Regions from separate parts of the Streptomyces sp. NPDC002698 genome, predicted to be linked through region 1. Evidence: riboswitches for the same ligand, from Rfam matches in the RefSeq annotation. Region 1 holds a riboswitch; each other region holds the start of a gene.

The links. A riboswitch is a leader RNA that binds a small molecule or an ion and turns the genes downstream of it on or off. The one in region 1 is predicted to bind cyclic di-AMP.
Positions count from the first base shown of each region.
Region 2: it holds a riboswitch for cyclic di-AMP, as region 1 does, so the genes downstream of both, ACFYW9_RS30965 (M23 family metallopeptidase) here and ACFYW9_RS15780 (peptidoglycan DD-metalloendopeptidase family protein) in region 1, are expected to answer to the same signal.
Region 3: it holds a riboswitch for cyclic di-AMP, as region 1 does, so the genes downstream of both, ACFYW9_RS26375 (peptidoglycan DD-metalloendopeptidase family protein) here and ACFYW9_RS15780 (peptidoglycan DD-metalloendopeptidase family protein) in region 1, are expected to answer to the same signal.
Region 4: it holds a riboswitch for cyclic di-AMP, as region 1 does, so the genes downstream of both, ACFYW9_RS06500 (transglycosylase SLT domain-containing protein) here and ACFYW9_RS15780 (peptidoglycan DD-metalloendopeptidase family protein) in region 1, are expected to answer to the same signal.

Region 1 covers NZ_JBIAQM010000009.1:120,392-127,520, forward strand. The annotation lists gene ACFYW9_RS15770 (M16 family metallopeptidase) at 244-1,605, shown strand; gene ACFYW9_RS15775 (pitrilysin family protein) at 1,602-2,990, shown strand; cyclic di-AMP (ydaO/yuaA leader) riboswitch at 3,206-3,365, shown strand; gene ACFYW9_RS15780 (peptidoglycan DD-metalloendopeptidase family protein) at 3,378-4,145, shown strand; gene ACFYW9_RS15785 (GntR family transcriptional regulator) at 4,342-5,034, shown strand; gene ACFYW9_RS15790 (HPr family phosphocarrier protein) at 5,258-5,539, opposite strand; gene ACFYW9_RS15795 (GNAT family N-acetyltransferase) at 5,715-7,129, shown strand, end outside.
Region 2 covers NZ_JBIAQM010000030.1:23,119-30,247, reverse strand. The annotation lists gene ACFYW9_RS31000 (amino acid permease) at 1-698, shown strand, start outside; tRNA gene ACFYW9_RS30995 (tRNA-Lys) at 821-893, shown strand; gene ribA (GTP cyclohydrolase II) at 952-1,605, opposite strand; gene ACFYW9_RS30985 (MarR family winged helix-turn-helix transcriptional regulator) at 1,729-2,238, opposite strand; gene ACFYW9_RS30980 (dihydrofolate reductase family protein) at 2,321-3,463, shown strand; tRNA gene ACFYW9_RS30975 (tRNA-Met) at 3,559-3,632, shown strand; gene ACFYW9_RS30970 (PP2C family protein-serine/threonine phosphatase) at 4,043-5,104, shown strand; cyclic di-AMP (ydaO/yuaA leader) riboswitch at 5,408-5,564, shown strand; gene ACFYW9_RS30965 (M23 family metallopeptidase) at 5,576-6,613, shown strand; gene ACFYW9_RS30960 (aldo/keto reductase) at 6,738-7,129, shown strand, end outside.
Region 3 covers NZ_JBIAQM010000021.1:29,401-36,529, reverse strand. The annotation lists gene dxs (1-deoxy-D-xylulose-5-phosphate synthase) at 1-384, shown strand, start outside; gene ACFYW9_RS26395 (aspartate aminotransferase family protein) at 381-1,781, shown strand; gene ACFYW9_RS26390 (XRE family transcriptional regulator) at 1,890-2,528, shown strand; gene ACFYW9_RS26385 (DUF6126 family protein) at 2,555-2,671, shown strand; gene ACFYW9_RS26380 (tyrosine-protein phosphatase) at 2,695-3,492, opposite strand; cyclic di-AMP (ydaO/yuaA leader) riboswitch at 4,134-4,295, shown strand; gene ACFYW9_RS26375 (peptidoglycan DD-metalloendopeptidase family protein) at 4,300-5,232, shown strand; gene ACFYW9_RS26370 (SGNH/GDSL hydrolase family protein) at 5,504-6,289, shown strand; gene ACFYW9_RS26365 (TetR family transcriptional regulator C-terminal domain-containing protein) at 6,512-7,129, opposite strand, start outside.
Region 4 covers NZ_JBIAQM010000003.1:376,857-383,985, reverse strand. The annotation lists gene fahA (fumarylacetoacetase) at 145-1,374, opposite strand; gene ACFYW9_RS06505 (HAD family hydrolase) at 1,985-2,794, shown strand; gene ACFYW9_RS06500 (transglycosylase SLT domain-containing protein) at 2,939-3,700, opposite strand; cyclic di-AMP (ydaO/yuaA leader) riboswitch at 3,704-3,864, opposite strand; partial or broken gene ACFYW9_RS06495 (CocE/NonD family hydrolase) at 4,685-5,788, opposite strand; gene ACFYW9_RS06490 (polyprenyl synthetase family protein) at 6,086-7,096, shown strand.

The DNA.
Region 1 (7,129 bases):
CGCCCCTGCGGCGCGCTGCGCGGGCCTCCCGGGGACCGCTCCCGGACGGCCGTCCGGCCCGGTGTCCGGCGGCCCCGAGCGCGTTCGAGACGGTTCCCGGTGGGCTTGCCCAGGTGTGCCGACAACACGCGGAAGTCTCGCTCTCGGCGTACGAGGTGCGGGAACTTCGCCAGCCGTCCGCGCGCTTGCATACAGTGGCAGGACCGACAGGAATGACGTAGTTCCGCGATCGAAGGGACGTACATGCCCATGGGTCACACGGCCACAGCTGAGGCAGGCTCCGGCGGCCTGACAGCGACCGAGCACCGCCTGGCCAACGGCCTGCGCGTGGTGCTCTCCGAGGACCATCTGACCCCGGTCGCCGCGGTGTGCCTCTGGTACGACGTCGGCTCGCGCCACGAGGTCAAGGGCCGGACCGGTCTCGCCCACCTCTTCGAGCACCTGATGTTCCAGGGCTCCAAGCAGGTCCACGGCAACGGTCACTTCGAACTCGTCCAGGGCGCCGGCGGCTCCCTCAACGGCACGACGAGCTTCGAGCGCACCAACTACTTCGAGACCATGCCCACCCACCAGCTGGAGCTCGCCCTCTGGCTGGAGGCCGACCGCATGGGGTCGCTGCTCGAGGCACTGGACGACGAGTCCATGGAGAACCAGCGCGACGTCGTGAAGAACGAGCGCCGGCAGCGTTACGACAACGTGCCGTACGGCACCGCCTTCGAGAAGCTCACCGCGCTCTCGTACCCCGAGGGCCACCCGTACCACCACACCCCGATCGGGTCGATGGCGGACCTGGACGCGGCCACCCTGGAGGACGCCCGCGCGTTCTTCCGCACCAACTACGCGCCCAACAACGCGGTCCTGTCGGTCGTCGGCGACATCGACCCGGAGCAGACGCTCGCCTGGGTCGAGAAGTACTTCGGCTCCATCCCCGGGCACGACGGCAAGCCCGCCCCGCGGGACGGCTCGCTTCCCGACATCATCGGCGAGCAGGTGCGCGAGGTCGTCGAGGAAGACGTGCCGGCGCGCGCCCTGATGGCCGCCTACCGGCTCCCGGAGGACGGCACGCGCGCGTGCGACGCGGCCGACCTGGCGCTCACCGTCCTCGGCGGCGGCGAGTCCTCCCGGCTCTACAACCGGCTCGTACGCCGTGACCGCACCGCCGTCGCGGCCGGGTTCGGCCTGCTGCGGCTCGCCGGAGCGCCCTCCCTGGGGTGGCTGGACGTGAAGACGTCCGGCGACGTCGAGGTCCCGGTCATCGAGGCCGCCGTCGACGAGGAGCTCGCCCGGTTCGCCGAGGAGGGCCCCACGGCCGGTGAGATGGAGCGCGCCCAGGCCCAGTTGGAGCGCGAATGGCTCGACCGGCTCGGCACCGTGGCGGGCCGCGCCGACGAACTGTGCCGTTACGCCGTCCTGTTCGGCGACCCGCAGCTCGCCCTGACCGCCGTGCAGCGCGTCCTCGACGTCACGGCGGAGGAGGTCCGGGAGGCCGCCAAGGCCCGCCTGCGCCCCGACAACCGCGCGGTGCTCGTCTACGAGCCGACCACCGCCGAAGCAGCCGACGCGGCTGACTCCGCCGACGAGACCGACGAGGAGGCGGCGAAGTGACCGAGCTCGCCACCATGGACTTCCACCCGCAGCCCCAGGCCGGCCAGCCGAAGCCGTGGGCGTTCCCCGCCCCCGAGCGGGGCACCCTGGACAACGGTCTGACCGTGCTGCGCTGCCATCGCCCCGGCCAGCAGGTCGTGGCCGTCGAGGTGAACCTCGACGCGCCGCTGGACGCCGAGCCGGCGGGCCTGGACGGCATCGCCACGATCATGGCGCGCGCCTTCTCCGAGGGCACCGACAAGCACTCGGCCGAGGACTTCGCCGCCGAACTGGAGCGCTGCGGTGCCACGCTCGACGCGCACGCCGACCACCCCGGTGTGCGCCTGTCCCTCGAAGTGCCGGTCTCGCGCCTGGCCAAGGCCCTCGGCCTGCTCGCGGACGCCCTGAGGGCCCCCGCGTTCGCGGACAGCGAGGTCGAGCGGCTGGTGACCAACCGGCTGGACGAGATCCCGCACGAGACGGCCAATCCCGCCCGTCGTGCCGCCAAGGAGCTCTCCAAGGAGCTGTTCCCGGCGGGCGCGCGCATGTCGCGCCCCCGCCAGGGCACCGAGGAGACGGTCCAGAACATCGACGCGTCGGCCGTTCGTGCCTTCTACGAGAAGCACGTGCGCCCCGCCACGGCCACCGCGGTCGTCGTCGGTGACCTGACCGGTGTCGATCTCGACGAACTCCTCACCGACACGCTCGGCTCCTGGACCGGCTCGGCCGCCCAGCCGCGCCCCGTGCCGCCGGTGAGCGCCGACGACACCGGCCGCGTGATCATCGTCGACCGTCCCGGCGCCGTCCAGACGCAGCTGCTCATCGGCCGGGTCGGCGCCGACCGGCACGACCGCGTGTGGCCCGCGCAGGTCCTCGGCACCTACTGCCTCGGCGGCACCCTCACCTCGCGCCTGGACCGCGTCCTGCGCGAGGAGAAGGGCTACACCTACGGCGTGCGGGCGTTCGGACAGGTCCTGCGCTCCGCGCCGGACGGCACGGGTGCCGCGATGCTCGCCATCAGCGGCTCGGTCGACACCCCCAACACCGGTCCCGCGCTCGACGACCTGTGGACGGTGCTGCGCACCCTCGCGGCCGAGGGCCTGACCGACGCGGAGCGCGACGTCGCCGTGCAGAACCTGGTGGGCGTCGCGCCCCTCAAGTTCGAGACGGCCGCGGCGGTCGCGAGCACGCTCGCGGACCAGGTCGAGCAGCACCTGCCGGACGACTACCAGGCGACGCTCTACCGGCAGCTGGCCGCCACCGGCACCGTGGAGGCCACCGCGGCGGCCGTGAGCGCCTTCCCGACGGACCGTCTGGTGACCGTCCTGGTGGGCGACGCGGCGCAGATCGCGGAGCCGGTCAGGGCCCTCGGAATCGGTGAAGTCACCGTGGTGGCCGCCGAGTAGAACCGTGCGACGAGGGAGGGCCCTGACGGCTGAAGAGCCGTCAGGGCCCTTCTTTTTTCCGGAAGCCGTTCCCAAGATGTCCGTATTCGTATGACGGTCACCCTTCTGCCCTGTGGGATGCGTTACAAAAATCGTGATCCGTTTGTTGTTCGAAAGTTGCCCCGCTTAGCGTCAGTGCGGCTGTTCGTCACGCAGTGCGCCGCGCCCGCGGCACCGGGCAGTCATCGCCGAGTCCCCCATGACGCGAGTCAGGGGAGCCGGGGACCCACACGTAGTCCCTGGGGTGAATCGGACGCCCTCTCCGGAGGGGGCCCGTAGGAGACCTTCCTGCTCCGAACCCGTCAGCTAACCCGGTAGGCGAGAGGGAAGGAAAGGATCAGCCCCTACATGGCGTTCACCTGTGGCACCGGCAAACACCGTCGTACGAGCCGCGTGCACAGCACGACCACCACGACCGCCGTCGGGGTCGCGGCGCTCACCACCACCGGTGTCATCGGAACCCTGGCCGCCCCCGCGTTCGCCGCGGAAGCCTCCGTCGAGCAGACCGGACTGACCCAGACCGTCACCCTCAACGACACGGTCGCCGACCAGATCGACGCCCAGGCCTTCGCGCAGCTGCGCGCAGCCGACGAGGCCGCCGCGCGCAAGCAGGCCGAGCAGACCGCGCGCAAGCAGGCCGCGGAGCAGGCCCAGAAGCTGCGCGAGACCAAGGAGCGCGCCGCCCGCGAGGCCGAGCGCAAGCGCCTGAACACGTTCGTCATGCCGATCACCGGTTCGTACGTCTCCACCGGCTACCAGGCCAGCAGCAGCCTCTGGTCGTCCGGCAGCCACACCGGAGTCGACTTCCACGCCGCGACCGGCACGCCGGTCCACTCCGTCGGTGCCGGCACGGTCGTCACGGCCGGAGACGGCGGCGCGTACGGCAATCAAGTCGTGATCAAGATGCACGACGGCACGTACACCATGTACGGCCACCTCTCGTCCATCGGTGTGTCCGTGGGTCAGACGGTCACTCCGGGGCAGCAGATAGCCCTCTCGGGGGACACCGGCAACACCACCGGTCCGCACCTTCACTTCGAGGCCCGTACGACCGCCGAGTACGGATCGGACATGAACCCGGTCGCGTACCTGCGCTCGCACGGCGTCAACCTCTGACGACCGCTTCGCGGCTTCTTCGCCGCTTTCGATGCCCTGGCTCACCGAGCCGGGGCATCGTCGTTTCCGGACGCCGTCTGTCCAAAAAATATCCATGGATTCAGACCTGCCATCGGAAATTCAGGCTTCCTGCAATAGAGTCACTGAACAAGCGTCAATCGACGGCGTTTCACGGGGATTAAAGCGGAGGTCGGTCATGCGTATTCCGGCGCACTCGGTGTGCACGGCGATCCGTGACGACATCGTCGCGGGTGTCTACGAGCGCGGCGGCCGCCTCACCGAGGAACTGCTCGCGCGCCGATACGGCGTCTCGCGCGTCCCCGTGCGCGAGGCCCTGCGCACGCTGGAGGCCGAGGGGTTCGTGGTCACCCGCCGGCACGCGGGCGCGTGTGTCGCGGAGCCCTCCGAACTGGAGGCCGCGGACCTCCTGGAGATGCGCATGCTGCTGGAACCGCTGGGTGCCGCGAGGGCCGCGCAGCGGCGCACGGAGGCCCACCTGAAGGTGCTGCGAGGTCTGGTCAGGCTGGGGCAGGAGCGCTCCAGGCGAGGCCACAGCGAGGATCTGCGCTCGTTGGGCGGCTGGTTCCACGAGACGCTCGCGCAGGCGTCCGGCAGCCCCGCGCTCACCTCGACGCTCGCCCAGCTGCGCCACAAGATCGCCTGGATGTACTCGGTGGAGGCGCCGGCCGACCCCGCGGAGTCCTGGGCCGAGCACGGCGGCATCGTGGACGCGGTCGCCCGCGGGGACAGTGAGCGGGCCCGCGCGATCACGGCCCTGCACACCGAGCGCGCCACGGCCGCGCACCGGCTCCGATTTCCCGGCGGCGACCGGCCGGACCGTGTGAGAAGTTCGCAACATCCCGTAAACATGACGGGCCCGCGTCATTAACACGGGCGCCGTATACAAAGAGGGATATTCGGCAGGGGCTCATTCTGATGCCCTTTTACGCGTGTGTCCGGAATTTCGGCGCACGCCATTCCCGCGGCCATGGCGCGAGGTCGTACGTGCCATGCGGGGAATTCCGGGCGAGGGTACGGAAAAACGGCCGAGCCGCGCCATCCGGTGAAGGGGGGCGCGGCTCGGCCGTGTGTCCGGGTGCCTCGTGGGCGGCTCAGACGGTCTCGGGGAGCTCGTCGAGCCCCTCGGCGACCAGCTTCGCCAGACGGTCGAGAGCGGCATCCGCGCCCTCGGAGTCCGATGTGAGGACGATCTCCTCGCCGCCCTGGGCGCCCAGGCCGAGGACCGCGAGCATGGAGGCCGCGTTGACGGGGTCCCCGTCGGCCTTGGCGATCGTCACGGGGATGCCGGAAGCCGTGGCGGCCCGGACGAAGATGGAGGCGGGGCGGGCGTGGAGGCCCTCGGTCCAGCCGACGTTGACGCGGCGCTCAGCCATGTGATGCTGCCCTTCGGGTGTTCAGGGTTGTCTAGACCATTCTTTCATATCGCGAGGCGTGCCCGGACTGTCCCGGACCTCGCCCGCCGCGGTGTCGGCCGAGGACCCGTTCCGACGCCCGTCACCCTCAGACTGCCTCGCGCCGTTGTCGTACGCGAGCCGTACTCTGGGGCCCATGCAGACCTCGGCGGACCGGCACGAGTACCCAGCCCACTGGGAGGCCGACGTGGTGCTGCGCGACGGCGGCACCGCACGCATCAGGCCCATCACCGTCGACGACGCCGAACGTCTGGTCAGCTTCTACGAGCAGGTGTCGGACGAGTCGAAGTACTACCGCTTCTTCGCGCCCTATCCGCGGCTGTCCGCCAAGGACGTCCACCGCTTCACCCACCACGACTTCGTGGACCGCGTGGGTCTCGCGGCCACGGTGGGCGGTGAGTTCATCGCCACCGTGCGCTACGACCGGATCAACGCCGACGGCATGCCCGCCTCCGCGCCCGCCGACGAGGCCGAGGTCGCCTTCCTCGTGCAGGACGCCCACCAGGGCCGCGGTGTCGCCTCCGCGATGCTCGAGCACATCGCCGCGGTGGCCCGCGAGCGCGGCATCCGCCGCTTCGCCGCCGAGGTGCTGCCCGCCAACAACAAGATGATCAAGGTGTTCACGGACGCCGGATACACCCAGAAGCGCAGCTTCGAGGACGGTGTCGTACGCCTGGAGTTCGACCTCGAACCCACCGACCGGTCCCTGGCCGTGCAGCGTGCGCGGGAACAGCGCGCCGAGGCCCGCTCCGTGCAGCGGCTGCTCGCCCCCGGCTCCGTCGCCGTCATCGGCGCCGGGCGCACACCCGGCGGGGTCGGCCGCAGCGTCCTCGACAACCTCCGGGAAGCCGGGTTCACCGGACGCCTGTACGCCGTGAACGCGGCCCTCCAGGAGAAGGAACTCGACGGAGTCCCGGCCCACCGCTCCATCAGGGACATCGCCGAACCCGTCGACCTCGCCGTCGTCGCCGTGCCCGCCGAACACGTCCCCGGGGTCGTGACGGAATGCGGCGAACACGGCGTGCAGGGACTGGTGGTGGTCTCCGCCGGCTACGCCGAGAGCGGCCCCGAGGGACGCGAGCGCCAGCGCGAGCTCGTGCGGCACGCGCGCACGTACGGGATGCGCATCATCGGGCCCAACGCCTTCGGTGTCATCAACACGTCGCCCGACGTGCGCCTGAACGCCTCGCTCGCCCCCCAGATGCCCCGCCCCGGACGCATCGGCCTGTTCGCGCAGTCCGGAGCCATCGGCATCGCCCTGCTGTCCCGGCTGCACCGGCGCGGTGGAGGCGTCACGGGTGTGACCGGCGTGTCGACCTTCGTCTCCTCCGGGAACCGCGCGGACGTCTCCGGCAACGACGTACTGCAGTACTGGTACGACGACCCGGACACCGACGTCGCCCTGATGTACCTCGAATCCATCGGCAACCCGCGCAAGTTCACCCGGCTCGCGCGGCGGACGGCGGCCGCGAAGCCGCTGGTCGTGGTCCAGGGGGCACGGCACGGCGGGGCCGCTCCCCAGGGGCACGCGGTGCGGGCCACACGGCTGCC
Region 2 (7,129 bases), on a different contig from region 1:
TCGGCTTCACCTTCGCCATCCAGTCCTACGACAAGGAGCTGGGCTCGGCGACGGGCGCGCCCCCGGCGCAGATCCTGCTGGACGCGCTCGGCGCGACCTCCGGGAAGCTCCTGCTGCTCGTCGTGATCGGCGCCCAGCTGTTCTGCGGCATGGCGTCGGTGACCGCCAACAGCCGCATGATCTACGCCTTTTCGCGTGACGGCGCCCTGCCGTTCTCCTCGGTGTGGCACACGGTGCATCCGCGCACCCGGACCCCCGTGGCGGCGGTCTGGCTGGCCGCGCTGGGCGCTCTGGTGCTCGGCCTGCCGTACCTCATCAACTACGCGGCCTACGCCGCCGTGACGTCGATCGCGGTGATCGGCCTCTATGTCGCGTACGTCATCCCGACGCTGCTGCGGGTGCGCAAGGGCGACGCCTTCGAGCGCGGGCCCTGGCACCTGGGCCGCTGGTCCCGGCCCGTGGGGGTGATCGCGGTCGGCTGGGTGGCCGTCATCACGGTCCTGTTCATGCTGCCCCAGGTCTCCCCGGTCACCTGGGAGACGTTCAACTACGCCCCGATCGCCGTCCTGGCCGTCCTCGGCTTCGCCGCGGCCTGGTGGCTGGCCTCGGCCCGGCACTGGTTCCTCAACCCCGCGCATCAGCGCACGATCGCCCGGGAGGCCGCCCGCAAGGGTGCACCCGAACCGGTCGATCCCTGACCTTGTGGGCCTTCGGCGTGGCCGGGGCACCGATACCCGATCGGAGTCCCGGCCGCGTCCCGCTATGCTCGGGGATGCGTCGGCGCGAGCCGGTGCGCCGTGTCGGTGTTTTCCCGGTGCGGGGACCCTTAGCTCAATTGGCAGAGCAGTGGACTTTTAATCCATTGGTTGTGGGTTCGAGTCCCACAGGGTCTACGGAAGGGCCCCCGGCTCAGAGCGATCTGAGCCGGGGGCTCGTTTCGTCCGAGGGCCGTCAGCCGGCCGTGAGTCCCGTGAGTTCCGTGCGCTCGGTGAGTTCCTGCAGCGGCAGCGTGTGCTGGGTCTGGAGGACCTTGGCGCGCAGGTAGCGGACGTTGTGGGCGGTGGTGAAGACGCCCGTCGGGACACGGCGGGAGACCGTGATGCCGAGCTCGCGGAGCTGTTCGGCCTTGTCCGGGTTGTTGGAGAGCAGGTCCAGGGAGTCGATGCCGAGGGCCCGGAGCATCTGGGCGGCCGCCGTGTAGTCGCGGTCGTCCTCGGGCAGGCCGAGGGCCGCGTTGGCGGCGTAGGTGTCCAGGCCCTGGTCCTGGAGGGCGTACGCGTCGAGCTTGTTGTAGAGGCCGATGCCGCGGCCCTCCTGGCGCAGGTACAGCAGGACGCCGCCGCGCTCCGCGATCTGTTCCACCGCCTCGCGCAGCTGGGGTCCGCAGTCGCAGCGGGCCGAGCCGAACACGTCGCCGGTCAGGCACTCGGAGTGCAGTCGCACCAGCGGGTTCGGGCCGGGCTCGCCGAGGACGACGGCCAGGTGCTCCTTGCCGTCGTCGAGGCCGTGGAAGGTCACGAGCTGGGCGTCGACGGAGTAGCCGTCGCCGAAGCGCAGGGGTACGCGGACGCGGGTGCGCACGGTGGCGGTGGGGTGGTCGCGCATGGGGTCTCTCCGTCCGGCGGGTTCGTACGGGGTTGTGCTTCAGATTTGAAGCACAACCACGGAACGAGACACTACATCTGCTTCAAACTTCAAGCAATGGGGTTCACGTCCCCCTCCGGCGCCTCACGAGGAGCAGGAACGCCGCCGCCAGGGCAGGTCTTCCCCGGGCGCCCCGGAATTCCCGCCCTGGATCGCCCGGGTGATGGTTCCGCAGATCTCGTCCAGCTGCCGCACCTGCTCGGGGGTCAGATGGTCGAAGATCGCCGTCCGCACCGTCTCGACGTGCCCCGGCGCGACCCGCTCCAGGAGGGTCATGCCCTCGTCGGTGAGGACGGCCATGTGCCCGCGCCTGTCGGTGGGGCAGCCCTCCCGGCGTACGGTGCCGTCCTTCTCCAGCCGGGTCACGGCGTACGTCAGACGGCTGCGGGTGATCTTCTGGGCCTCGGCGAGGTCGGTCATCCGCAGCTTCCGCTCCGGTGCCTCGGACAGCTTGGCCAGGATGGAGTAGTAAAGGTGGGGCATCCCCGCCTCCGCCTGGAGCCGGCGGTCGATGGCGTCCTCCAGGAGGGAGCTCGCGGAGAGGTACGAGCGCCAGGCGTGCTGTTCGTCGGCGGTCAGCCAGCGGGTCGTCATGAGACCAGTCTAGGTATTGTTTAAAACTTGAACCACTGCGCTCGAATCTCACCGCGCGCGTGCGACCGGAGGAAGCGTCCCGATGCCCCGTCCCTACGTCCTGCTGTCCGCCGCCGTCTCCCTCGACGGCTTCCTGGACGACACCGGCCCCGAGCGGCTGCTGCTCTCGGGCCCGGCCGACTTCGACCGGGTCGACGAGGTGCGGGCCTCCAGCGACGCGATCCTGGTGGGCGCCGGCACCCTGCGCACGGACAATCCGCGGCTCCTGGTCAACTCCGCCGAACGGCGTGCGGCCCGTGTCGCCGGCGGCCGCCCCGAATACCCCCTGAAGGTCACCGTCAGCGGTTCCGGTGAGCTCGACCCGGGGGCCCGGTTCTGGCACACGGGCGGCGAGAAGATCGTCTACACGACGGACGAGGGCGCGCTGCGGGCGTCCGCCCTGCTGAAGGGGATCGTCGGCGTGGACGTCGTCCCGACCGGACCCGGACTCGACTGGCGTGTGCTCCTGGAACACCTCCACGACGTACGGGGGGTGCGCCGCCTCATGGTCGAAGGGGGTGGCAAGGTCCACACCCAGCTCGTGCGCGAGGAACTCGCCGACGAGCTCCAGCTCGCCGTCGCCCCCCTCTTCGTCGGGCAGCCGGACGCGCCGCGGCTGTTCGGGACCGGGGAGTACCCCCTGGGCCGGATGCGGCTGGTGGAGACGCGGCCCGTCGGCGACGTCGTGCTCATCCGCTACATCCCCACCGCGCCCGGCACCGGCTCGCTCGCCTCCGCCGCGGACCGGCGGTGGCTGGAGCTCGCCTGCGAGCTGGCGGAGCTGTGCCCGCCCTCGAAGACCGCGTTCAGCGTGGGCGCCGTCGTGGTCGCGGCCGACGGGACCGAGCTGGCCCGGGGCCACTCCCGCGAGGGCGGCGATCCCGTCGTGCACGCCGAGGAGGCCGCCCTCGCCAAGATCGGCCCGGCCGATCCCCGGCTGGCCGCCGCCACCGTCTACAGCAGCCTGGAACCGTGCGCCCACCGCGCCTCCCGGCCCGCTCCGTGCGCCCGGCTCATCCTGGACGCCGGTGTGCGACGGGTCGTCACCGCCTGGCGCGAGCCCGACACGTTCGTCAGGGACGCCGACGGGAACGGGCTCCTCGCCGCCGCGGGCGTCCAGGTCGCCGTCCTGCCCGAGTACGCGGACCGCGCCAAGGCCCCCAACCGGCACCTGGTGGCCGGGTAGAAGCCGGGGAGAAGCCGGGTGCCGGCGCCGCTGGAGGGGTGCGTTTAAACGGGTGTGCTCCGGGTCCCGCGGATGGCGTACACTGGTTTCAACGACGCGGGGTGGAGCAGCTCGGTAGCTCGCTGGGCTCATAACCCAGAGGTCGCAGGTTCAAATCCTGTCCCCGCTACTGAAGGCCAAGGGCCGGAACTCGGATTCACGAGTTCCGGCCCTTGGTGTTTGCCCCACCGGTTCCGCCGGCCGCTCCAGGCTCTTTTCCGGCTTCCCTCCGCCTTCTCCCGCCGCCTTTCGGCCGCTTCGCCTTCTTCCGGCCGTGGTCCTCCGGAACCGGTCCCGTTTCGCGCGGTCCTTCGGGCCGGTCCCGGTTCGCTCCGGCGGGCGGTGTCCTCCCCCGGTCGGGCCACACAGGTCGCCCGCCGCCCCCGTACCGGTTCTTCTGGACGGGTGGCGGGGCAGCGGGCGGGTGAGCGGCGGACCGGACAGCCCCGTGACCGGGCCGACCGGCCGTCCCGCGGTGTCCGCGGGTCCGGGAGCGTCCCGCCACCCGGTCCGGCGGCGGGAGCGGAGCCGCGCGGGATCGTGTACGCACGCGCCTTCGTCCGGGCCCTGCCCGTGCTGTTCGTCGCCGCCGGGGTCGTCTACGACTACCTCACCCCGGCGGAATTCACCGCGACCCCCCTGTTCGCGGCCGCGCCCCTGGTCGCCGCACCCCTCCATTCACTGCGCGGAACCGTTCTCGCCGGCGTCCTCGCCGTCGGCGCCGTGCTCGTCACCCACCTCGCCCTCGGCATAGTCCTTCAGGTCGACGCGGTCACCGAGGTGGTCACCGTGGCGATGGCCGCGGTCCTCGCCGTCCTCATCAACACGGTCGTCCGGCGCGGCGACGAACGGCTCGCCTCCGTCCGGGAGATCGCCGAGTTCGCGCAGCGCGCCGTGCTGCCCGAGCCCGAGGCGCGGATCGCCGGACTGGAGGTCGCGGCCCGGTACGAGGCGGCGCAGGAGGACGCGTTCATCGGCGGGGACCTGTACGCCGTGCAGGACTCCCCGCACGGTGTACGGCTGGTCGTCGGGGACGTGCGGGGGAAGGGGATGACCGCGGTGGCCACCGTCGCGACGGTGGTCGGGGCGTTCCGGGAGGCGGCCGAGCAGGAGGCGACCCTGGAGGGCGTCGCGGAGCGCCTGGAGCGGGCGCTGAAGCGCGCGGGCACCCGGCGCGACAGCGTCGACGCGGCCGAGGGGTTCACGACCGCGGTCCTCGCCGAGATCCCGCACGGCGAGGACGTCGTACGCGTCGTCAACCGCGGCCACCCGCCGCCCCTGTTGCTGCGTCCCGACGGCACGCTCCTCACCCTCACCGCCGAGTCCTTCGCGCTGCCCCTCGGGATGAGTGAACTGGGAAGCCTGCCCGCCCCGACGGTGCGGGAGGGATTTCCTCGCGGGGCGACGCTGCTGCTGCACACCGACGGACTGTCCGAAGCCCGTGACGCGCGGGGGGAGTTCTTCGATCCGGCCGCCTGGCTGGCCGGACGGGCCTTTCCCTGCCCCGACACACTGCTGACCGCCCTCTTCGAGGCGGCCCGCCTGCACACGGGCGGCGCGCTGACGGACGACATGGCGCTGCTCGCCGTCCGGCGCCCGTGACGGGTGCTCGCCGAGGGGGGCACCCGTCGTCCGGGAGGTCTTCCACCCCCTGGGCGACGGCTTTTCCGGGCTCGGTCACGAGCGGTGACCGGACGGTGTCCCTCCGCGTAGCACCTGACTCACCGTCAGGGAAACCCGTGTCGACACCGTGAGGTCAACTCGCCCGTTTTTCATCGCTCATGACCCCAAAGTCCTGGCCAAGAGCCGTTAATGATCAGTCGGAACAGCTTGGAATTCGGTGCCTGGGTCTATTAACGTTCGATAACGCAGCGCGGTCGTCACAACCGTCACAAGAGGCGGCTCCGTGCGCACGCGCCGAATCCCGTAAGGGAACCGGGGAACCAACTCGTGGGGTGAATCGGGCGTATTCCGCCGTGGAAGCACGGTGGCCGTACGCGCGTAGGAGACCTTCCTGCTCCGAACCCGTCAGCTAACCCGGTAGGCGGCAAGGAAGGAAAGGAGTGCGCTCACGTGGCGTCCAACCGGCCCGCTCAGCCAACCCCGTTCGCGCCGAACGAAACGCACACCTTCGGCTACGGCAAGGACGAGGGTCCCTGGGAGGAGTGGAATCCCACCGCGGATTCCGTCGCTCCCGTCCGCGGCCGGCACCGCACGGGCAAGCAGCGCGGCGGCGGCGGACTCGCCCGTAGCTCCACGGTTCTCGGCGTCGGCGTCATAGCCGCCGTCGGAGGCGGCGGCATCGCCAGCGCCGCTCCGGACAAGGCGCCCGTCTCGATCTCGATGCCCGACCTGTCGTCGGTCACCGAGTCGGCCAGGGCCCTGATATCGGACGGCGGATCCAGCGCTCCCAAGGGCTCCACGGCCCCGTTCACCACCGCCGGCCTGACCAGCGCCGACGAGGCCCAGGGCACCACCGACGCCGGTGAGGCGCTGCGCGACCGCATCATGCAGCAGGCCCAGGCGCAGCAGAACCAGGCCGACACCGCCACGCAGAAGGCCGCCCAGACGGTCGCCGCGAAGAAGGCCGTCGACCTCGCCGTCAAGCAGCAGAACGAAGCCGAGGCCAAGGCCGACGCCGCGAAGGAGAAGGCGGAGGAGGCGGCCAAGGCGAAGGCCGAGCAGGAGCGCCTCGCCGAGCTCGCCAAGAGCTACTCGCTGCCGACGTCCTCGTACACGCTGACCTCGACCTTCGGCGAGGCCGGTGCCCTGTGGTCCTCCGGTTACCACACCGGACTCGACTTCGCGGCGCCCACCGGCACGCTTCTCAAGGCGATCCACAGCGGCACCATCACCGAGGCCGGCTGGGCGGGAGCGTACGGCTACCGCACGATCCTCACCCTCGACGACGGTACGGAGCTGTGGTTCTGCCACCAGTCGTCGATCAGCGTCAGCGTGGGCCAGAAGGTCGCCACCGGTGATGTCATCGGGCGCGTGGGTGCGACGGGCAACGTCACCGGGGCGCACCTGCACCTCGAAGTGCACGCCGGCGGCGCCGCCACCGGCATCGACCCGATGGCGTGGCTCCAGAGCAAGGGCCTCAACCCCTGATCTCCGATCTCCGGCAGCCCTGACGTCAACCCCCCCGACGTCAGGGCTGTCGGTCGTCCCGGTGCGGACGACGGCCCGGGTGATTGCGGAATACATCCATCCGGGCCGGGTGTTGAGCCCGTACATGACTTCTCTTCGCAAGCTCGGTTCGTCCGACCTCGAGGTCTTCCCGCTCTCCCTCGGGGGCAACGTCTTCGGCTGGACGGCCGACGAGACCCGGTCCTTCGCCGTGCTCGACGCCTACGCGGCCGTCGGAGGCAACTTCCTCGACACGGCCGACTCCTACTCCGCCTGGATCGAGGGCAACGAGGGCGGCGAGTCCGAGACCATCATCGGCAAGTGGCTGAGGACCCGCGGCAACCGCGAGGACATCGTGGTCGCCACCAAGGTCAGCCAGCACCCCGCGTACCCGGGTCTGTCCGGTGCCAACATCAAGGCCGCGGCCGACGCGTCGCTGCGCCGCCTGGGCACCGGCCACATCGACCTCTACTACACGCACTTCGACAAGCCGGACGT
Region 3 (7,129 bases), on a different contig from region 1:
CGCGGCATCGGCTGCACCGTCGTCGACCCGCGCTGGGTCAAGCCGGTCGACCCGGCGCTGCCCCACCTCGCCGCCGAACACCGGCTCGTCGCCGTCGTCGAGGACAACAGCAGGGCCTCGGGCGTCGGCGCCGCCGTCTCGCTGGCCCTCGGGGACGCCGAAGTCGACGTGCCCGTAAGACGGTTCGGCATCCCCGAGCAGTTCCTCGCGCACGCCAAGCGGTCCGAGGTGCTCGCCGACATCGGGCTCACGCCCGTGGAGATCGCCGGACGGATCAGCGCCGCCCTGGCCGTCAGGGACGAGCGGGCCAAGGCCGCGTACGAACCGATCGAGGCCGCCGACCGGCCGGCCGAGAAAGAGTCGTCCAAGGAGAAACAGGAATGACCGACCCTGCCCAGAAGGGGGAGTTCGACCTCGGCGCGCTCCTCGCCGAGCGCGGAGCCGAGCGCTACGAACTGCACACGAAGTACCTGAACCACCAGCTCCCGCGCATGCTGCACACCATCGGCTTCGACAAGGTCTACGAGCGGGCCGAGGGGGCCCACTTCTGGGACGCGGACGGCAACGACCACCTGGACATGCTCGCCGGCTTCGGGGTGATGGGCCTCGGCCGCCATCACCCCGTCGTCCGGCGGGCGCTCCACGACGTCCTGGACGCCTCGCTCGCCGACCTCACCCGCTTCGACTGCCAGCCGCTGCCGGGCCTGCTCGCGGAGCGGCTGCTCACCCACAGCCCGCACCTGGACCGGGTGTTCTTCGGCAACAGCGGTACGGAGGCGGTCGAGACCGCGCTGAAGTTCGCCCGGTACGCCACCGGCCGACCGCGGATCCTGTACTGCGCGCACGCCTTCCACGGGCTGACCACCGGTTCCCTGTCCGTGAACGGCGAGGACGGCTTCCGCGAGGGCTTCGCGCCGCTGCTGCCCGACACGGCCGTCCCGCTCGGTGATCTGGACGCCCTGGCAAGGGAGTTGAAGAAGGGCGACGTCGCCGCGCTCATCGTGGAGCCGATCCAGGGGAAGGGCGTCCACGAGTCCCCGCCCGGATATCTGCGCGCCGCCCAGGAGCTGCTGCACCGGCACAAGGCACTGCTCATCGCGGACGAGGTGCAGACCGGCCTCGGCCGGACCGGGGACTTCTACGCCTACCAGCACGAGGAGGGCGTCGAACCGGACCTGGTGTGCGTCGCCAAGGCGCTCTCCGGCGGCTATGTGCCGGTGGGCGCGACCCTCGGAAAGGACTGGATCTTCAAGAAGGTCTACTCCTCGATGGACCGGGTCCTCGTGCACTCGGCGAGTTTCGGCTCCAACGCGCAGGCCATGGCGGCGGGGCTCGCTGTGCTCTCCGTGATGGAGAACGAGCAGACCGTCGCCCACGCGCGGATCACCGGGGAACTGCTGAAGTCCCGGCTGGCGGCCCTGGTCGACCGCTACGAGCTGCTCAGCGAGGTGCGCGGGCGGGGTCTGATGATCGGCATCGAGTTCGGCCGGCCCGCGTCGCTCAAGCTGCGCGGCCGCTGGAGCATGCTGCAGGCCGCGCGCAAGGGTCTGTTCGCGCAGATGGTCGTCGTGCCTCTGCTCCAGCGGCACCACATCCTCACCCAGGTCTCCGGCGACCACCTGGAGGTGATCAAGCTGATCCCGCCCCTGGTCATCGACGAGCGGGATGTCGACCGGTTCGTGGAGGCCTTCACCGCGGTGATGGAGGACGCGCACAACGGCGGCGGGCTGATGTGGGACTTCGGGAAGACGCTGGTGAAGCAGGCGGTGGCGAACCGCTGAGACCCGGCCGCACCGGCGGTCGCCGCGAAGGCGGTGCGGGTGCGGCGGACCTTTTGCCTCTGGGGCAAGAAAATTGCCCCAGAGGTAATTGTTTGGCTCAATGGTCCCATGAGCCCTGCCGACACAGGGGCGGTCGACGAGCCGTCCGCCGAGCTGCACGCCGTGGCGCCCCGGCTCCGGGCCCTGCGCCGCAGCGCCTCCCTCACGCTGGAGGCGGCCGCCCGCGCGGCCGGGCTCTCGCCCGCCCATCTCTCCCGGCTGGAGACCGGACAGCGCCAGCCCTCGCTGCCGATGCTGCTCACGCTGGCCCGTGTCTACGGTACGACGGTCTCGGAACTGCTCGGCGAGGCGGTCCCCGACCGTGACGCGATCGTACGGGCCGCCGCCATGGAACCGGCCCCGGCCGGGGGCTGGACCTACTGGCAGGCGGGCTCCGCGGGCCGCGGCATGCAGGCGCTGCGTGTGCACGTCCCGTACGGTTCGCAGGGCGACATCGTGCGCGTCCACCCGGGCGAGGAGTGGCTGTACGTCCTCCGGGGGCGGCTCAGTCTGCGCCTCGGGGACACCGCGCACGTCCTCGCGCCGGGAGACAGCGCCCACTTCGACTCGCTGACCCCGCACCGCATCGCCGCCGCCGAACGCGACGGAGCCGAGCTCCTCTTCGTACACACCCTGCTGCAGAGCCCCGTCGCCGCGCTGTGCCTCGGCCCGGCGACGGGCCACCCCACCTCGGGAGAGACGTCATGACCGAACCCACAGAACGCCGCCGCTCCATGGAGGACAGGTTCCCGCGCGCCCTGTGGGTGCGGCTGATCATCTACGTCGCCGTCGGCCACCTGTTCGCGGCCTTCATCTACCTGCTCTTCACGCTGGGCGCGCAGAACCAGTAGGGGGTCCGGTCCCGGCGGGCGGCTCAGTCCAGGAGCCGCCCGCGCAGGCGTTCCCGCAGCTCCGGCGTCAGTCCCAGGCCCTGCTCCAGATAGACCTCGACGCTGCCCCAGGTCTCCTCGATCGTCTCGAAGGCGGCCGTCAGGTACGCGGCGCGCGCGTCGAACAGCGGGCTGAGCAGTTCCATCACCTCGGGGGAGTAGGCACCGGCCGAGGAGCCGTTGCGGTGCACCTTGTAACGGCGGTGCGCGGCGTTCGACTCCAGGTAGTCGGCCACGATCGCCTCGCGCTCGACGCCGAGGGCGAGCAGGGTGACCGCGATGGACAGCCCGGCACGGTCCTTGCCCGCCGCGCAGTGCATCAGCGCGGGCACACTGTCGTCGGCCAGGGCGTGCAGCACCTGGGAGTGCTCGGCCGTGCGCTCCCTGACGATCGTGCGGTAGGAGTTGATCATCCGGTTCTCGGCCTTGCCGTCGCCGAGGATCGCGCGCAGCTGGTCGAGATCGCCGTCGCGGACCATCTTCCAGAACTCGCTGCCGTCCGCGGGGTCGCTCAGCGGGAGGTTCACGTTCCGCACGCCCGGCAGTTCGACGTCCGGGCCCTCCAGCTTCTGGTCCGCGGCATTACGGAAGTCGAAGATCGTGTGGAGACCCAGGGAGGCGAGGAACGCGGCGTCCTCCTCCGTGGCGTGGGCGAGGTGGCCGCTGCGGAACAGGTGCCCATGACGCACTCGCCGGCCGTCCGCGGTGGGCAGTCCGCCCACGTCGCGGAAGTTGCGCACTCCGCCGAGCTCGGGCTCGGTCGACGGGACCTGCTGCGTCACGGGGGCTCCTCCCATTCGGCCGCCGGCGTCGCCGTGCTGGACTCGGCGCCGCTCGTCGGCAGTTGTACCGGCTCGCGCTCCCGACGATACGACATGGGTTCCTCGGGCAATGAGTTGTCCACAGCCGATGCCTTCCGGACGGAACGCCCTGGGAGCGACGCATTGTGACATCTGATGTCGAATGCGTGTTTGAATCCCGCGATGGACCGGTCGCGCGCTTCTGGCCGCCTCGATCCCATGGGGCAATCGAGGCGAAACAGGGCATGAGGGGGTGTCGTTTTGCGCGTCATTCCGTACAGGGATCCGGATGTACCGGATATCCGCTCATGCAGCATCTGTCTGTTCTGTCCGAATAGGTGCCTTCGTTACAACTAGCCCTGGAATAGGGCGCCCTGGGGCGAGTCGCGTGAGGAGCGTCATATTCGTGACGATGCGTTGCCGTCCTCATTACTCAACCTGCCTGGATTTACAGGTGGGTTGAGAGGTCGGGAAGATCGTCGCTCCACGGAGGGTGACGGCGGTTTCCGCATGGATCAAGAAAGGCGAGCGCACAGAAACCGCACATAGTTGTCGACGCGCTCTCATGTCGCTTACGTTCTGCCTCAATCCGGACGGACGCCCAATCCTGCCGCCGCCCGGAATCCGCACACTCACCCGTACACGGCAGGAGCGGGGGACCCACAGGTTCCGCGCCTGGTCCGGTTCTTTTCCGGAACAGGCTAGGGGTACAGCCGCGCAGCAGCGTGGCCGGGCATCTCCAGCCCGCACCCGACAGCTCACCCCGCAGGCGCCGGAGAGGAATTCGTCATGCCCGCGAAGGGTAAGCACCGCCGTCCCAAGTCCTTGCGTTTCACCCGCTCGATCGCCGTGGCCGGAACCGGTGGCGCCGCACTCGCGCTGCCCCTGATGGGAGCCACCGGCGCCCACGCCGCGACCCCGGCCACCGCCGTCGCGCACCATGTCGAGAAGGCCGCGACCGCCGTTCCCGCGAAGAAGGCCGCCAAGGCCGCCGGGACGAAGACGTACGCGGTGAGGTCCGGCGACTACCTCTCGAAGATCGCCGACGAGCAGAACGTCAGCGGCGGCTGGAAGAAGATCTACGCCGACAACCGCTCCGCCATCGGCGGCGACCCGTCGCTGATCCACCCCGGTCTGGAGCTGTCGCTCGGCAAGAAGGCCGCCACGCACTCGGCCACGCACTCGGCCGCCCGGACGACCACCTCGGCGAAGGCCGGTCAGGCGACCCAGGCCGCCGACACGGCCCCCTCCGACACCGCTTCCGCCACTCCTTCCACCGCCCCTTCCGCCGCCCCTTCCACCGGCACCTCGTCCGGCTACACCCTGCCGGTCGCGAGCAGCTCCGTCGGCACGGGTTACAAGGTGGCGGGCGGCATGTGGTCCAGCGGTTACCACACGGGCGTGGACTTCGTGATCCCGACCGGCACCACGCTCAAGTCCATCGCCGCGGGCACCGTCGTCTCCGCGGGCTGGGGCGGCGCCTACGGCAACCAGGTCGTCATCCAGCACGCCGACGGCAAGTACTCCCAGTACGCCCACATGTCGTCGCTGTCCGTCTCGGCGGGGCAGACCGTCACCGAGGGGCAGCAGATAGGTCTCTCCGGTGCCACGGGCAACGTGACCGGACCGCACCTGCACTTCGAGATCCGCACCACGCCGGACTACGGCTCCGACGTCGACCCGATCGCGTACCTGCGCTCGCACGGTGTCGCCGTGGGCTGACCCCCCCAGCCTCCTGCTCCTGACGGCAGGAAGATCTCCGAAGGCCGGACCCCTCGATCCCCCGGGTCCGGCCTTCGGTGTGCCCGCGGCAACGGCCCCTGGGCGATCGCTGCTTCAACATCCTTGACGCGAGCCTTATTCCATAGTTGACCAATGCTTGGCGAGTGGCTTATCTCACCGGCCGTCAACCCTTCCCTACGGTCGCGTAGCTCACATCAAAAGGTGAATCATGCTCCATGTGGCAGACGATTCGAAGAGTGACAACAGATCAGTGATCGGGTCGTACGTGGCGGTGGGGGACAGCTTCACCGAGGGCGTCGGCGACCCTGGGCCCGACGGAGCGTTCGTCGGCTGGGCGGACCGGTTCGCGGTACTTCTCGCGGACCGCAGGCCCGAAGGCGATTTCGGCTACACCAACCTCGCCGTGCGCGGCAAACTGCTCGACCAGATCGTCGAGTCCCAGCTCCAGAGGGCCAAGGAACTCGGCCCGGACCTGGTCTCGTTCTGCGCAGGCGGCAACGACATCATCCGCCCCGGCACCGACCCCGACGAGGTCGCGGAACGCTTCGAGCGCGCGATCGTCGACCTCACCTCCGCCGTCGGCACCGTCATGGTGACCACCGGCTTCGACACGCGTGGCGTCCCCGTGCTCAAGCACCTGCGCGGCAAGATCGCCACCTACAACGGGCATGTGCGTGCCATCGCGGACCGCTACGGCTGTCCCGTCCTCGACCTCTGGTCCCTGAAGACGATCCAGGACCGCCGGGCCTGGGACGGCGACCGGCTGCACCTCTCTCCCGAGGGGCACACCCGGGTGGCGCTCCGTGCCGGACAGGTACTCGGCCTGGAGGTCCCGGCCGACCCGGACCAGCCCTGGCCGCCCCTCCCGCCGCGCGGCACGCTGGAGGTGCGCCGCGACAACATCCAGTGGGCGCGCGAGTACCTCGTCCCGTGGATCGGACGGCGGCTGCGCGGGGAGTCCTCGGGCGATCACGTCGCGGCCAAGGGCGCCCTCTCCCCGGACGACATCAAGATGCGCATCGAGTCGGTCGCCTGAGACCTGCGCCGGCCCGGTCGGCAGGGCCGGCCGGGCCGGTCGGGACCGGTACCCGGGCGCCCGACCGGCCCGGTCCCGGTGGCCGCGGCGCCCCGGGCCGGGTGCGGATCAGGGGTACCGGCCGCTCCCGACGGGATCCGGGACGACCACCCGCCCGGCGGTCCACGCCGGGGAGCGGGCGAAGCGCGGTACGGGGCCGGTACGGGACCGGCGCCGTGTCAGCTAGCGCACCGCCGCCATCAACGCCTCGCGTTCCAGGCCCAGTTCGCGGGCGAGTGCCTCGTCCGCCCATTCCTGGGTCCGCGCCCGTGACACCGCTCCGGAGTACGCCGTCATCTGGACCGCCAGTCCGTCCAGCAGCGCCGTGAGCCTGAGGGCCGCGGTCGTGGGGTCCGGGCAGCGGAACTCGCCGGCGGCCACGCCCTCCGCGATCACCTCGGTCATCGCGGCCTTCCACTGCCGGTCGAGATCACGGGTGACCTCGCGCAGCGCGGGCTCCCGCAGGGCGACCGCCCAGCCCTCGATCCACAGGCGCCAGCCCTTGGCCTGGCCCGTCGGGGCGTACCACCGCACGGCGGCCCGAAGGCGTCGCAGCGCCGTCGTACGGCGGCCGAGCAGCTTGCGCAGATGGGCGAGGTCGTCCTCGGCCGCGTAGGTGAACGCGGCGGCGACCAGCTTCTCCTTCGTCGAGAAGTGGTACAGCACCAGCGCGTTGCTCACGCCGAGGGCCGAGGCCACGTCGGCGATCCGTACCGCCGCGACGCCTCGCGCCTCGATCTGTTCCACGGCGGCGCGCAGCAACTCCTCACGCCGCTCCGCCACGCTCAACCGGACTCTCGC
Region 4 (7,129 bases), on a different contig from region 1:
GCCGCGCCCGAGGCGTCTCCGACCTCTGCCGGACCGCTGCCGGACCTCTGCGGGAGCTCTGTCGAGGTATCCCGAAGGCATCCCCGAAAGCTTCTGCCGGGGCCTCCTGATGGGGCCCGCCCCGGAGAGTTGCCCCGGAGAGTCCTACAGGGAGACGGCCGGTGTGATGCGGCCCCTGACCTCGCCGAGGCCCACCCGGGTCCCGCCCGGACCGGGGGCCCAGGCCGTCATGGTGACCTCGTCGCCGTCCTCGAGGAACGTGCGCTTGCCGTCGGGGAGTTCGAGGGCGTCGCGTCCGTTCCAGGTGAGTTCGAGCAGCGAGCCGCGCTCGCCCTCCGACGGGCCGCTGACGGTCCCGGACCCGTAGAGATCACCGGTGCGCAGGGAGGCGCCGTTGACCGTCATGTGGGCCAGTTGCTGGGCGGCCGTCCAGTACATGGTGGAGAAGGGGGGTTCCGAGACGACGTGGCCGTTGACGGCCACGGAGATCCGGAGGTCGTAGCCGCCCGGTTCCTCGGAGGCGTCGTCGAGATAGGGGAGGAGGGGGTGCGTGCGGACGGGCGGGGCCACCAGGGCGTCGTCGAGGGCGTCCAGCGGGGTGATCCACGCCGACACGGACGTGGCGAAGGACTTGCCGAGGAAGGGGCCGAGCGGGACGTACTCCCAGGCCTGGACGTCACGCGCCGACCAGTCGTTGAGCAGGCAGAGGCCGAAGACGTGGTCGCGGTAGTCGCCGAGGGACACCGGACGGCCCTGTTCCGAGGGGGTGCCGACCACGAAGCCGACCTCCGCCTCGATGTCCAGGCGGACCGAGGGGCCGAAGACCGGGGCGGCGTCCGCGGGGGCCTTGCGCTGGCCCGAGGGGCGGACGACATCCGTGCCGGACACCACGACCGTGCCGGAGCGGCCGTGATAGCCGATCGGCAGGTGCTTCCAGTTCGGGGTGAGGGAGTCGGCGGCATCGGGACGGAAGATCTGGCCGACGTTCCGGGCGTGGTTCTCGGAGGCGTAGAAGTCGACGTAGTCCGCGACGGTGAAGGGGAGGTGCAGCGTCACGTCGGTGAGCGGGTGGAAATGGGGAGCGAGGGTCTCCCGGTGGGCCGGGACGGTCACCCAGGCCGTCAGCGCGCGCCGGACATCGGACCAGGCGGTGCGGCCCGCGGCGAGCAGCGGGTCGAGGGTCGGCTGCGCGAGCAGCCCGGCGTAAGGGGAGCCGAGGGAACGGGCCGCCGCGCCCGCGTCGAGCACGTGGTCGCCGAGCCGTACGCCGACGCGTCGCTCGGGGTCGCCGGCCGGGTCGGTCAGGGAGAACACGCCGTACGGCAGGTTGTGCGGGCCGAAGGGGTCACCCTCGGGGACATCGAAGGGGGGCATCGGTTGGTGCCTCGCTTTCGGATTCGTACTCGCCATGTGATCCATGCGTTCCACGCGTTTCATGTGGTCGGGGCACACGTTACGGGGGAGTGTCCCCGCTGCGGCAGGGCCTAAAGGGTTTGCAATGTCCGTATTGGTCCCGCGCGGAGCCGGAGGTCGCTGGGCGGCGGGTGCGCCGAAGCCGGGTGACGGGTGCCGCTTCCCGGTTCCGTGGCCGCGCTTCACGGACCTGCTCCTGGCTGCCCGGGGCTGCCCGCGACTGTCTCGTACGGTTCCGTGGCGCACTTTCCGAGGCGGGAGGGGTTCGTCTCTGCCCGGCCCAACGAGCCTGTCCGCGAACGGACTTGCCGATGTCCGGCCCCGGCGGCCGGCGTGGTGCGGTACGGCGGCCGAGATGGCTTTCGGCGAGTTGGCCTTTGTCCAGGGGGTGTTGGGGAAATGTGGTCGGTCGTGTGCGGGAAAGTCGGTGTGGACGGAAGTGGAGCGTGGGTGATCCGAAGCGGTCGCAACGCGCTTACCACCGTGCGGTGAACGGCGATGCTGACGGGATACCGGACGTCGTCCGGTTCAGGCCGGGCCGATGAGTCGTTCGATCCGTATTCTTCGGATCATGGCCGCTCCGACTGCATATTCACTCATCGCCACTGACCTGGACGGAACGCTGCTGCGCGGCGACGACACACTCTCCGACCGGTCACGGGCCGCGTTGGCGAAGGTGACCCAGGCAGGTGCCCGGCATCTCGTGGTCACGGGCCGACCGGCACCGCGCGTGCGACCGCTTCTCGACGAACTCGGCGGCGAGGGACTGGCGGTGTGCGGGCAGGGGGCGCAGCTGTACGACGCCGGCGCGGACCGCATGCTGTGGTCGGTGACCCTGGACAGGGAACTGGCGGAGACGGCGCTCGGCAAGATCGAGGCGGAGGTCGGGCTGCTGTACGCGGCGGTCGACCAGGACGGCGTGGACGGGCTGACGCTCATCGAGCCGGGCTATGTCATGCCGCATCCGACTCTGCCGGCGGTGCGGGTGCCGCGCCGGGACGACCTCTGGGCGGAGCCGATCAGCAAGGTGTTGCTCCGTCACCCCTCCTTGTCCGACGACGAGTTGGCGTCGGCGGCACGGGGAGTGGTCGGTTCGCTGGCGACGGTCACCATGTCCGGTCCCGGCACCGTCGAACTCCAGCCATGCGGGGTGACCAAGGCGACGGGCCTGGCTCTCGCCGCGGCGCACCTCGGGCTCACCCCGGAAGCGACGCTCGCCTTCGGTGACATGCCCAATGACATCCCGATGTTCGACTGGGCGGCCCGAGGTGTGGCGATGGCCAACGCCCATCCGGAACTGAAGGCGGTGGCCGACGAGATCACCCTGTCGAACGAGGACGACGGGATCGCGGTCGTGCTGGAGCGCCTCTTCGGCTTCTAGCGCCGCGACAGGCGACGTTCGCCCCGTCGCGACGCCCGGCGCACCAGCAAAACGCACACCGGCCGACGCGACCGCGACGCACCCGCCGACGGGCCGGGAAGGCGCCGTCGGCGGGTGCGGAGGAAGACGGGGTGCGGGGTGCGATCAGTAGGCGCCGTTGACGTTGTCCATCGAGCCGTACTTGTCGGCCGCGTAGTTGCAGGCCGCGGTGATGTTGGCGACCGGGTCGTAGATGTTCCACGACGTGCCGGCCACGTGGTACGCCCGGAACGTGGGGTCGATCACCTGGAGGAGGCCCTTGGAGGGGATGCCCGCGGCGGCGTTGGAGTCCCAGTTGTTGATGGCGTTGGGGTTGCCGGAGGACTCGCGCATCACGTTGCGGTGGATGCCGTCGTAGCTGCCCGGGATGCCCGCCTTGGCCATGACGTCCAGGGATTCCTTGATCCAGCCGTCGAGGTTGTCGGCGTACGTCTTGGCGGAGGCCTGGGTGACGGTGGCCGCCTTGGGCTTGGCGACGGCGGTGGTCGCGTTCGCCGTGGTGCGGACGGTCGTCGACTTCAGCGTCTTCGTGCCCACGGTCAGCTTCAGGCCCGGACGGAGGTGGGCGGGGTTGTCACCGATGACCGCGCGGTTCGCCGCGTACAGCTTCTTCCAGCCGCCACTCTTGGGGTACTTCTTCGCCACCGTGGAGAGCGTGTCGCCGGCGACCACCTTGTAGGTGACGAGCTCCACGTTGGGAACCACCGCGGTGTGGGCGGCCTGCGGGGCCTGCGCCGGGGTGGCGGCGCTGGCGCCGGTGGCGCTCACGAGCGGGAGGGCGAGGGCGATGCCGCCCGTTCCGGCGGCGATCATGCCCCGGGTGATGACGTTGGTCTTCATGCGGCGGTGCTTGCCTCGTACGGGCATGACGAATGTCCTCTCCGACGCCTGCGAGGTGAGCTGTCGGGTTCGGGCGGGAGATGCCCGGCCGCGCTGTTGGCACGGCTTCACCCCAAGCCGGTCCGGTGTGCCCGGATCGGCGGCTTACCTGTGGTTCCCCCGCTCCTGCCGTGCGTGGGTCGATGGGTTGCCGGGCGGCGGCAGGATTCGGCGATCCGCCCGGGTTCGACCAGAACGTATGCGAGAGCACATGTCCGAAACAAGACGAGATTTGACCGCGAAGATCGCTTTCTCCTGGTTGATGCACAGGCGAAAAGTCCGATTGCGCCGGAATTGGATCCTCAACTTGCCTTTGGCAAACGGGTTGGGCCGGGAAGGGCGCGCGGCGGGGGTCCGGTTCGCCGGTGACTCAACTCACGAGACCAAAGAGCATCAAGGCGGCATGAGGGGTAATTCGGGCATTGCGCTTGCGATGGAAGCCGTCGCCGAGCTCTTCACGGGGTGCTGAGCGGCCCCTGGTGTGGCGGGAATTGTGGCGCGGGACACATCGGGAACGCGTCCGCCCGGCGGTGGGAGCGCCGCCTGCATGCGAGCCGAAGCCGCCCGGACGCGAGCCGAGGCCGCCCGGACGTAAACCGAAGCTGCCCGGACGTGGTCCGAAGCCGCCCGGACGTGGTCCGGACTCGGGCCGGTGGGCGGTCAAGTGCGCCTCGTGCCACCGGTGTTCGGTACGGGAGCGTCCTGCCGCCGTCCGGCGCGCGGTGATACGCCGGGGCCCGCGCCGTGAGCGCGTCGCGCCGGCCCGGGCCTGGGGTGCGTGTGGATGCGTAGCGGTCCGGGGAGTGAACTCCCGTGCTGGTGCGCCCGGTCAGCCAGCTGTGCGCGGAAGCGCTTCTCCCGGGTCCGGTGGAAGACGACCTCGTCGCCGTCCTCGCGGACGGGTTCGTCGGTCGTGACGAAGTCCTGTGCGCCGCAGGTGGCCGAGGTGGCCGAGGTGTCCGACTCCGTTGCCCGTATGGGGAGTTGCGGGACGCTGCCGATCGGCTCCAGGGTGAAGCCCGCCTCCGAGCCCGGCTGGGGCCGGATCCAGGGTCGGTACGCGGAGGAGACGCCCAGCCGGATCCGATGGCATGCCGGGAACGCGTAGCCGATGGCGTTCAGGTCGAGCACCACGTTCTCCGTGGTGCCCGGCTCCCGGGGAACCGCCCGGCCGGGGCCCCGGCACGCCGAGAGGTTCAGGACGCCCCGGAGCGCGTACGCGACCGGGGTCACCGAGGGTGAGGGCCGGGCCGGGTCGCTTACCCGGTGGCCGGGGATCCGCGCGTGCACCGTCGCCGGAGGGTGCGCGTCCATCACGTACGAGCGCGGAAGGGGGACGGAGAGTGCGTCCGTCTCCTTGTCCCTGAGCCAGTGGTCCCACCGGCGCGGCGTCTCCTGGAGGAAGCCGATGGCCGGTCCCGGCGGCAGGCCCCGGTCCGGGTACTGGCGGGACCAGGAGCCGATGAGACCTCGTACGCGGTCCGGCGGCGGGTTCCGCACCGGACGCGGCACCGTGTCGCGGTGCGGGTCGTGCCGGCCGCCGACCGCGAGGACCGCGGCGCGGACGGCCCCGTACTCCTTGCGGAGGCTGTCGTGGCGCCGGTGCGCGTCCCTGGTCCGGTGCGCCGGCCGGGTGTGCGCGGCGCGGACGATCGCTTCCAGCCGTTTCTCCCGCATGCTCCGCCACATGCCCTCGCCCCCGTGTGCGGGGTCCGGCGGGCGGCGAAGGCGAGCGGTCGGGCCGACCGAGTGTGAGTGGCGACCGGGCATGCGTGTCGACATTGCCGTGGCCGCGTACATCCACGCGGACGGAGGCGTGGCCGTGCCCGGCGTACCAGGGGTGGCGCTGCTGGTCCCGCGGGGCCGTCCAGTCGGTCAGGCGGTACGGGAGGTGCTCCAGGGGTGCTGGTACGGACTCCTCGGTCCGGCGGCCGCCGGACCGAGGAGTCCGGACGGGTGCCGCCCGGGAGAGGGATGAGGGCGTCCTCGTGAGTGGGTCTCGTAAGGGAAGGGCGTACGGATGTGCGTGAGCGTCACCTCGGAGGACGGAATCACGGGTATTTCGCCGCATGTCATCGTAAATCGTTTCACATCATCCGATCATGAACATACAGTCGGTGGTGGGATGGCGCCCGTGAGCCGGGGTACCCGCCGTTGGGGCACGCAGGTGCTTCCCGTGTGCCTTCCGGGTGTACTCGCGCCCACCACCTGGCGGAGCGAAGTGGACCGGGGGACGGTGGGCGCTCGCGGTGATCGAAACGTGACCGGATACGCTGACTTGAGTGATGGCAGCGACACATCGACAAACCGTGTCATCGACCGAATGATCGACCGAGTTCGCCATGTGATCGTCAGCAGACAGGAGAACCTCTCGTGACCGTCGTCGGGCCGTTCGGGCTGAGCGTGCGGGACCAGGCTCTCGAAGCCGATGTCCAGGCCGGATTGGCGGCTGTCGAGGAGGGTTTGCTCGAAGCCACCAAGAGCGAGGTCCCGTTCATCACGGAAGCCGCCCAGCACCTCGTGCGCGCCGGCGGCAAGCGGTTCAGGCCGCTGCTCGTGATGCTCGCCGCGCAGTTCGGCGACCCCTACGCGCCGGGTGTCGTGCCCTCGGCCGTGGTCGTCGAGCTGACCCATCTCGCCACGCTGTACCACGACGACGTGATGGACGAGGCCGAGGTCCGGCGCGGGGTGGCCAGCGCCAACGCCCGCTGGGGCAACTCGCTGGCCGTCCTCACCGGCGACTTCCTCTTCGCCCGCGCCTCCTACATCCTGGCCGACCTCGGACCCGAGGCCGTCCGGATCCAGGCCGAGGCGTTCGAGCGGCTGGTGACCGGGCAGATCCTGGAGACCGCGGGACCGCGCGACGGCCGTGACCCGGTCGACCACTACCTCGACGTGCTCGGCGGCAAGACCGGATCGCTGGTCGCGGTCGCGTGCCGGTTCGGCGCGATGATGTCGGGCGCCGACGAGACGGTCGTGGACGTGCTCACGCAGTACGGCGAGCGGCTGGGCGTCGCCTTCCAGCTCGCGGACGACGTCCTCGACATCGCGTCCGACTCGCACGAGTCAGGCAAGACGCCGGGGACGGACCTGCGCGAGGGCATCGCCACGCTGCCGGTGCTGCGGCTGCGCGAGCGCGCCGAGCGGCTGGGGCTCGCCGAGGACATCGCGCTGTGCGAGCTGCTCGAATCCGACCTGACGGACGACGCGCGGCACGCGGAGGCGCTGGCCCGGCTGCGGGAGCACCCCGCGCTGGAGCAGGCGCGCCGGGACACCGTGCGCTACGCGGAGGAGGCGCGCGCCGCGCTGGCCCCGCTGCGTGAGTGCGACTCGAAGGCCGCGCTGGTCGAGCTGGTGGACGCCGTGGTGCACCGGGCGGGCTGAGACGCCGGTTCGGGTGCCACCGGACATGGCCGG